DNA from 2 places in the Marinobacter sp. NFXS11 genome. Region 1 is predicted to be linked to the other one. Evidence: predicted binding sites of a transcription regulator. Region 1 holds the regulator's gene; the other holds the start of a gene.
The links. The regulator FliA, encoded in region 1, starts transcription of late flagellar genes. The targets are predictions, from matches to a motif close to CTAAAGTTTNNNNNNNNNNNGCCGNTAA.
Positions count from the first base shown of each region.

Region 1 (4,413 bases):
CTGCAGGCTCTTTCGAGGCTGAAGGCTCTCCGCCCGCGGTCGGGCTTCCGCCCTTGCCGTGAAGATCGTCCAGCAGTTTCTCGAATTCGTCGTCGGTGATCAGGTCATCGCTGCCACCAGAGCCGGCCTTGGCAGCCGGTTTGTCTTCTTTGCTGACGGCCTCTTCCTCGCCAGCTGGCGCACCGGCAAACTGACCTTTCCCGTGCAGTTGGTCCAGCAGCGCCTCGAATTCGTCATCGGTAATTTCGTCGTCTCCAGAACTTTCCTGGTCACCGCCGGCCGATCCGGCGCTCGAAGCCGAGGAAACCTCCGCTGATTTCTCGTCCTGCAGTGCGTCCAGAAGCTGTTCGAACTCGTCGTCGGTGATGTCACCACCGTCTTCTGCCGGTTCGCTCTGTTTGTGCTCAGGTTGAGCCGCAGCGGCCGGCGCCCCCTCGCCTTCCGGCTGGGCCAGGGCATCCAGGCGGGCGATCAGTTCGTCCGGGGCGGGTGTCAGCTCCTCGTGATTGCGGACCTGCTCAAACATGGCATTGACGTTATCCAGGGCTTCGAGAACCACGTCCATCAGTTCAGAGTCCACCTTGCGCTTGTGATTGCGCAGGATGTCAAAAACGTTTTCGGCGGAATGGCAGCAATTTACCAGTGCTTCAAGCTGAAGGAAGCCCGCGCCGCCTTTAACGGTGTGAAAGCCACGGAAGATGGCGTTAAGCAGATCACTGTCGTCAGGATGTTGCTCAAGATCTACCAACTGCTCTGACAGCTTTTCGAGGATCTCGCCGGCTTCTACCAGGAAGTCCTGCAAAATCTCTTCATCAGCATCAAACGCCATGCGCTACCCTCATTATTCAGAAACCGAGACTGGACAACAGGTCGTCTACGTCGTCCTGTCCCGAAACTACATCTTCACGCTCATCGGCCTTGATCTGGGGCCCGACGCCCTTCTCTGCAGACTCTTCTTTTTCTTCAATCTGGTGCACCGTGCCCGTGAGCTGGTCCACATGACTGGCCATCACCACCAGGCTGAGCATCTGCTCCTCAACCTCTTTCACAAGAGCGGTGACCTTCTGGATGACCTGCCCTGTCAGATCCTGATAGTCCTGAGCCAGCAGGATTTCCGACAGGTTGCTGTACATGGTGTCGGCATCGGTTGCCATGCTGACAAAAAAGCGATCAATCCGGCCGTACAGCTCGCGAAACTCAGCCGGCTGCATTTCCCGGCGACGGAGGCGCTGCCACTCATCACGCAACGCGGCGGCCTCGTCTCTGAGGGCATTGGCCACGGGCATGGTTTCCTCAACCAGGTCCATGGTCCGGTTGGCTGCTTCGCCGGTCATCTGCACAACGTATTCGAGACGATCAGAGGCATCTGTCATCTTTGACAGGGCTTCCTGCTGTTCGGCGTTACGGGGATCAATCTGGAAGTTCCGGATTGCTTCGTGCAGGCTCCGGGTCAGCCGCCCTACCTCACGGTACAGACTCTGATCCCTTACCTCGCTGAGTTCATTGATCAGGGTCATGGCTTTGGCATAATCACCCGCATCAACACTCTCGGCCAGTTCCGCTGCCTGCCGCTGGAGCTTTTCCGTCACCTCCGGTTCAAGGCCCCGATGGTTCTTTTTGCTATCGCTCATGAGAGCCATCCGACCTCTGGTTACTGGATTCTTTCAAAGATTTTCTCAATCTTTTCCTTGAGCACGGCAGCGGTGAATGGCTTGACCACATAACCATTCACGCCTGCTTGGGCAGCGGCAACGATCTGGTCGCGCTTGGCCTCAGCAGTCACCATCAATACCGGCAGGGTTTTGAGATTCTCGTCTGCCCGAACGGCCTTGAGAAGATCGAAGCCTGACATGCCCGGCATGTTCCAGTCGGTCACCAGAAAATCGTATTTGCCGCTTTTGAGCATTGGCAGCGCCGTGTTGCCATCGTCAGCTTCATCGGTGTTGGTGAAGCCAAGATCACGCAGCAGGTTCTTGATGATCCGTCGCATTGTGGAGAAGTCGTCCACAATGAGGATTTTCATGTTTTTGTCCAATGGGACCTCCAGTTAGTAACACCCGGAATTCGTTTGACCTTTGCGTTCAAAGTCTAGCAGGCCGCTGTTTTAACCGCTTATTGTCGGATCTTTGCTTCGGTTGTAAAGCATCGGTTACCAAAAACTACAGACTACCTCGTTGCCGACACAGACTGAACGCGGTCAGCTGTCAGATTCCTGGCGCCAATCCGAGAGCCGGCCCCGAAGGCGCAGGGCTGCCTGACTGTGAATCTGGCTTACCCGGCTCTCACTGACGCCAAGCACCGCACCAATCTCCTTGAGGTTCAGTTCTTCCTGGTAGTAAAGGCTCAACACCAGCTTTTCCCGCTCCGGCAGGTCTTCAATCGCCTCAGCGAGGCTCCTCCGGAAGGCATCGGAGGACAATCCCTCCAGGGGATTATCCTGCGTCTCTGTCTGTTCTATCGGCAGCTCTCCGGATTCATTGAGCTCGTCGAGGCTAAAAAGTCGACCGCTGTTGGAATCGGAAAGGTAGGAGTGATATTCGGCCAGCCCCATACCCAGCTCTTCGGCCACTTCCTGATCATGGGCTTCTCGGCCAAGTCGGTCTTCAACGGTCTTGATGGCCTGGGAAATTCGACGGGCGTTGCGGTGAACAGAACGTGGCACCCAGTCACCCTTGCGGATTTCGTCCACCATGGCGCCGCGAATCCGGATACCGGCGTAAGTCTCGAAAGTAGCACCTTTGGTGGAACTGTAACGCTGGGCGGCCTCGAGCAGACCGATCATGCCGGCCTGCATCAGGTCTTCAAGCTGGACGGACGCCGGCAGGCGGGCCATCAGGTGAAGGGCAATTTTCTTGACCAGCGGCGCGTGCTGCTCAATGAGCTGAGCCGGCTTCTGCGCGCTTGACTGGTTATAGATTCCGAGGTTTTTCGCCAATGTCATGTATCCGGTTTTTTGTTTGACTGGATCCGATTCAGACTTCGACGAGCCGCTCCACAAAAAATTCCAGATGCCCGCGGGGAGAGGACGGCAACGGCCAGCTATCTACCTTGTCCGCCAACGCCTTGATGGCCAGTGAAGCTTTCGCCCTGGGATAGGCGTCCAGCACCGCACGCTGACGCTGAACCGCTTTCTTCACGGCCTCATCGTAGGGGACTATTCCCACGTATTGTAGTGCCACATCGAGGAAGCGCTCGGTGACCCGGGTCAGTTTTTCAAACAGATGCCGGCCTTCCTGTTCATTCCGGACCTGGTTGGCAAGAATGCGGAACCGATTCGTGCCGTACTCGCGATTCATGAGCTTGATCAGGGCGTAACAGTCTGTAATGGACGTGGGCTCGTCACACACCACCAGCAACAACTCCTGGGACGCCCTGAGAAAACTGACCACCGATTCGGAGATACCGGCAGCGGTATCCACAATCAGAACATCAATCTGGTCCCCAAGCTCGCTAAACGCGTTAATCAGCCCGGCATGCTCCATGGGGCTGAGCTGCGTCATTCTCTGGGTACCGGAAGAGGCGGGGACAATCTTGATGCCGCCGGGACCATTCACCAGAACGTCCTTCAGGTCACAATCGCCGGCCAGAACATCCTGGAGGTTGCGATTGGCAGTGATGCCCAGCAAGACGTCGATATTGGCGAGCCCCAGATCGGCGTCGAGCAGCACCACTCTCCGGCCTTTCTGCGCCAGGGCAATTCCGAGGTTAACCGACACGTTACTCTTGCCGACACCACCCTTTCCGCCGGAAACTGCAATCACCTGTACCGGATGTGCTCTGCTCATACTGTTTTTGGTCTCTCGCCACGTTTCGCCGGCTGTTTCTCCGACGCCTGCTGTCAATCTGTCCGGTCTCAGGCGTGTTCTTTCAGGCCCTCTGCGACCGCTTGCTGTTGCTGGAGTGTTTTCAGCCGATCCACGGCCAACCGCACCAGCGGAACGGCTTCTGCGTGGTGCAGGTCTTCAGGAATCTTCTGGCCGTCTGTGTAATAGGCTACCGGCAGACCGGTTTCCATCACAAACCCGAGAGACTCGCCCAGCGTCAGGGCCTCGTCGATTTTGGTCATCACACAGCCCGCAAGATTTGCCATCTTATAGCAATGCCACACGGATTTCATGATGCGAGGCTGACTGGTTGCCGAGACCACCAGATGGGTTTTGATATTGTGATGGCTGCGAGCCAGTTCGGCCAGCTGTTCCTGATAGCCTTTGTCCGCACTGGTCAGTCCGGCGGTATCAATCAGCACCAGATGACGGTCTGACAGCTCGTCCAGAATATCGTCCAGACTGTGGCTCTCATCCACGACCCGAACCGGCACATTCAGGATCCGACCGAACACGAATAACTGCTCGTGCGCCGCCACCCGATAGCGATCCGTGGTAACCAGGGCCACGGAATCGGAACCATGCTTGA
Region 1 is NZ_JAGDDV010000001.1:825,882-830,294, reverse strand. It holds gene J3362_RS03940 (chemotaxis protein CheA) at 1-829, opposite strand, end outside; gene J3362_RS03935 (protein phosphatase CheZ) at 846-1,631, opposite strand; gene cheY (chemotaxis response regulator CheY) at 1,652-2,035, opposite strand; gene J3362_RS03925 (RNA polymerase sigma factor FliA) at 2,198-2,941, opposite strand; gene J3362_RS03920 (MinD/ParA family protein) at 2,973-3,785, opposite strand; gene flhF (flagellar biosynthesis GTPase FlhF) at 3,854-4,413, opposite strand, start outside.

Region 2 (4,413 bases), 800 kb from region 1:
GGTGGTCTGTTTGCGGGCAATGGCATCGACAACGCCCATGCCCTCGGTCACCTTGCCAAAAACCGCATAACCCGGGCCGCGAACTCCGGCGTTCAGGAACCCGTTGTCGGAAAGGTTGATAAAGAACTGGGACGTGGCGGAATCAGGCGCACTGGTGCGAGCCATCGCAATGGTTCCACGAAGGTTGGGCAGTGTCTCTTTCGCTTCGTTGCGGATAGGGGCCCGAGTGGACTTGCGGGAGAGATCCTGGGTGAAACCGCCGCCCTGGATCATGAACCCGGGTATAACCCGATGGAAGATGGTGCCGTCGAAAAAACCGTCTTCGGCGTACTGCAGGAAATTGTCGACCGTTTCGGGCGCAACATCCGGGCGAAGCTGAAGCTCGATAGCGCCTTCACTGGTCACCATGCGGACCTTTGGAAGTGGATCACTGGCCGGCTGCTCATTGGTTTGCGCCTGCACCGCGGCAGTCGGCATGAGCAGGGCGAATGCCATAAGCAATACGGGTGTCACAGTTTTCAGGGGTTTTACCATGTTTGTCATTTGCAGCCGTTCTCCGTGTTATTAGCAGGTGTGTTTCCTGCGACAATTCGGCGAATTCTGTTATCAGGTGCCAGATCTTACCAGATGGTGATGGTAAAACGGGCACTGCATCCACGCACATCGTTGTGTGATCGGCTAACCTTCCCGATATCGGAAGTCATGGATCACACTGGCCGGGCCGGGTTGTACGGTTTTCACTGTTTAAAAGGAGACACTGGGTGAGAATCCGTCAGGGATTTGAAGAGAAATCACGCCTCGGGCGATTGCTTATCAATCGTGGGTATCTGTCTGAGGGGCAGGTTAACGAAGGCCTCAGGCTTCAGCGCGAAACGGGACAGCGCCTGGGTGAGGTATTTATCCAGGCGGGCTGGATCAGCGAGAAGGAGCTGCATCGTGTCCTCAAGCACCAGTCCCGCTATCGCAACGCTGCCGCCCTGGTAACAGCGGTCACGCTGCCATTCCAGCCCCTGGTAACCTTTGCGGCCAGCAATTCGGCCGAGGCGTCTCAGGCAACGCTGGAAGCCGGCGAACTTTATGAGAGAGGCAATCTTGCCCTCATGAGTGAAGCCGAGCTGGCGGCGATTTCGGGTCAGGGCGATCCGACCCTGCTGCAGCGCATTGGTATTGTCAGCAATATGGCGGAGAACCCCGCAGGAAATGGGGAGCAAGGCACTGAGGCATCCGCAGATGTTATTGAAGGTCTCAAGCTTTCCGCCAATATCTTCGTGCCGGTTCTGAACTTCCTGGATTCAGATCTCAGCATTTCCGGTGTGCACTATCGTGAAGGGGAGCCGCGTTATCGGGTAAGAGAAGATGGCGCCCTGATGCTGGCGTTCCCTGAGCGCATCGAGGAAATCCGGATGGACAATATACGGGTTACGGGAGGCCAGGGAGCTTCAATTGGCAACGTGAGCATTCACGACATCCGGTTTCATCCCGACTCCCAGATGACCATCTACACCCGATGAATTGCAAAGCATGGCTCGGCAGAGCCATGCTTTCGGGGTCAGGCGCTGGCGAGTACCGTGCTGCTTGATACCGTGGTCTGCTGACCTTGTGCACCGTACAGCTTTTGCTGGCCGGTGGCGCCACGGAAAATATCGGTGAGTCTCGACAAACGCTTTTGCAAGTGGCTGATCACGCGACCATTGGTCTGGTTCAGCGTTTGACAGGTTCGCAGCTTCTGGTCCGCCTCCTGCCAGAGTTCGAAGAGATCCGAGAATCCGGCGCTGCGGATAAAGCGGGAAGGCTCGCCACTTTCGGGGCGATATCCCATCTGTACCAGCGTTCGGATTTTCTGTTTGGCGCGTTCGCGGACTGCACCGAGGAGATCATTCTTCTCTCTGGTCAGGGCGTCCAGCTGGCGGAGGTCGGAATTCGCAAGGCAGGTCTTTTCCTTGCCGAGAACGTCAGCCAGTGTTTCAAGCTGGCTGATATCCTGGGAAAGAAGGGTCTTCAAATCATCAATTGCGGCCATGGTCTACTCACCCGAAAATGCTTTCATCCATCTCAAGCATTTTCTGGGCCAGTTTCTCGGCATCAATCTTGTACGTGCCATTTTCAAGGGCGGAACGGATCTGCTCGATGCGGTCGTCATCCATTTCCGGATAATCGCCCAGCTTTTGTTCGAGCTGCTTCAGGTTCTTGGCCTGATTGCTCAGGCTGACGTTCTCACCACGGGCCCCTTGGGCCTGTGTCTTTGCCTGTTCGTTGGATGCCGGCTGGGTGTTCTGTGCGCCGGAGCTTTTGTCGGCCGTGGTTCTCTGGGTGTTGACCTGGCCGGGGCCAATTCCATTTAAGTCAACTGACATATCTGTACCTGCTTGCCTGTCGCGCCACGAATGCGGCGCTTACTCGAGTTTATGTCTTCTTAACGGCGGCGCCGCGAAAACCTTTAGTACTTTTAGCACTTTTTTTCGTCTGATTTTACGACCGGTTCTGCGGCATTCACTTGCCGCTCCGGCAAGCCTGTGCCGCACTTGGCTCACATCGGAATTTCCACGTGGCCCGGCGCGACAACGCTGGCTCTTATCGTGCGGGATGACCGCAGATTCTCAACCAGAACCTGTTCGCCAACACTGGCGCTTGCCAGGGCTTTGCCCCGGGAACGCACTGAAAATCCGCCGGTTTTGGCGGTGATGATAACATGATCGCCCCGTTCGACCGCATTCGGTGCCGAAAGCATGTCTGGTGTAACGAGCGATCCCGCATTCACTGCGCGCCGCACTTCCATGCCAATCGCCTGTTTCGCATCCGTTATCACGCCACGCCTGGATGAATTGATTTCAACAGACTGCTTTGCAAGAAGACCTTCGGTAATTCGCTCTCCACGCGTGAGTGGCCTCGCTGCCACCAGGGCTGGCCCATGGATAGAGACTGAAGCGGTAACAAACATTCGCCATGGGCGGGTTCCTTCGCAGGCTACCTGCAACGACGGGCTGGTGCTTTTCCAGGGGTCACCGCTGAACTCTACACTCAAAGGCTTTTCGCACTCGGCGAGAGCGAGGCGGCTGTCGATGGAACCGGGTTCGAAGGAAACGGTGTAGCCATGCTCGGCCTGTTCAGACGCGAAGCTGTCCAGAAACGCCAGCGTTGCTTTCTGAATCTGGTCGGCCGTCGTTCCAGCCTGGAGTGACATGCTCAGGCCAGACATTAGCAGTAGTAGGGCGAAATTCGTGATGCGCATACGTGTCAGTTTGTCCTATGCTGTCAACAACAGGGCAGAAAAGCCCGAATCAGGCTAAGGATTCGGTAAATATGGCCGTTAAATGGGCTAGCCCACCCCTGATATGACGGGTTTCCGTCGATCAGGCTATTATTCAGTGAACAGCAAGATATATGCCGTTGTAATTCCGGCAAGCCAGGAGAATCGAAATGGCAGGGGTTTTGGACAGTGTTAATCAGCGTACTCAGATGGTCGGAAAGAACCGCCTCGAGCTGCTTCTTTTCCGTCTCAGGGGGCGTCAGATCTACGGGATCAACGTGTTCAAGGTGAAAGAGGTTCTGCAGTGTCCGAAGCTGTTTTCCCTGCCCAATAGCCGGCCGGTCGTTCGAGGCGTTGCCCACAGCCGGGGTGAGACTATCCCCATTATTGATCTGAGCATGGCAATCGGTCTGCCCGGTATCCCGCAAGAAGACCTGTCGACCAGTTTCGTCATCATCACTGAATACAATCGCAAAACGCAGGGTTTCCTGGTGAGCGGCGTAGAGCGAATCATGAACATGAACTGGGAAGAAATCCTGCCTCCACCCAAAGGGGCCGGCAAGGATGTCTATCTTACCGCTGTCACGAAAATTGATGATAAACTTATTGAAATCATTGATGTAGAGAAGATTCTTTCAGAAGTTTCTCCGCTTGGGGAGGACGTAACCGAAGCCGTTCTGAGCAAGAGCGCGGAGCGTGTGCCGGGGCATCTGCCCGTGTTGGTGGTGGATGATTCGTCCGTGGCCCGGCGCCAGATACAGCGGTGTCTCACCGCAATTGGCATGGAAGTGGTGCTGAAAAACGACGGCAAGCAGGCTATTGAACATCTGAAGGAAATCACCGCGGACGGTTCCCGGGCCAAGGATCACTTCTCTCTGATCATCTCGGACGTGGAGATGCCTGAAATGGATGGCTACACCCTCGTCACCAAGGTGAAAGAGGACCCGGCGCTTTCGGATATGTTTGTTATGCTTCACACCTCACTCAGCGGTGTGTTCAACCAGGCCATGGTAAAGAAGGTCGGGGCCGACGACTTTATGGCAAAGTTCAGTCCGGACGAACTGGCAGAGCGCGTGATGGAAATCATCGACCAGGGTTGATGGAGCCGCTCAAAGATTCACTCAGAACAGAGACCCAATGAAAGCGGAAATAACGCCACAGGAATA
Region 2 is NZ_JAGDDV010000001.1:1,623,407-1,627,819, reverse strand. It holds gene J3362_RS07620 (peptidylprolyl isomerase) at 1-534, opposite strand, end outside; gene J3362_RS07615 (cyclic di-GMP-binding domain-containing protein, MshE-related) at 762-1,511, shown strand; gene J3362_RS07610 (flagella synthesis protein FlgN) at 1,550-2,020, opposite strand; gene flgM (flagellar biosynthesis anti-sigma factor FlgM) at 2,028-2,354, opposite strand; gene flgA (flagellar basal body P-ring formation chaperone FlgA) at 2,528-3,229, opposite strand; gene J3362_RS07595 (chemotaxis protein CheV) at 3,418-4,347, shown strand; gene J3362_RS07590 (CheR family methyltransferase) at 4,385-4,413, shown strand, end outside.
Region 2: a site for FliA is predicted at 2,414-2,441, ahead of flgM (flagellar biosynthesis anti-sigma factor FlgM). Genes of this name have one in related genera too.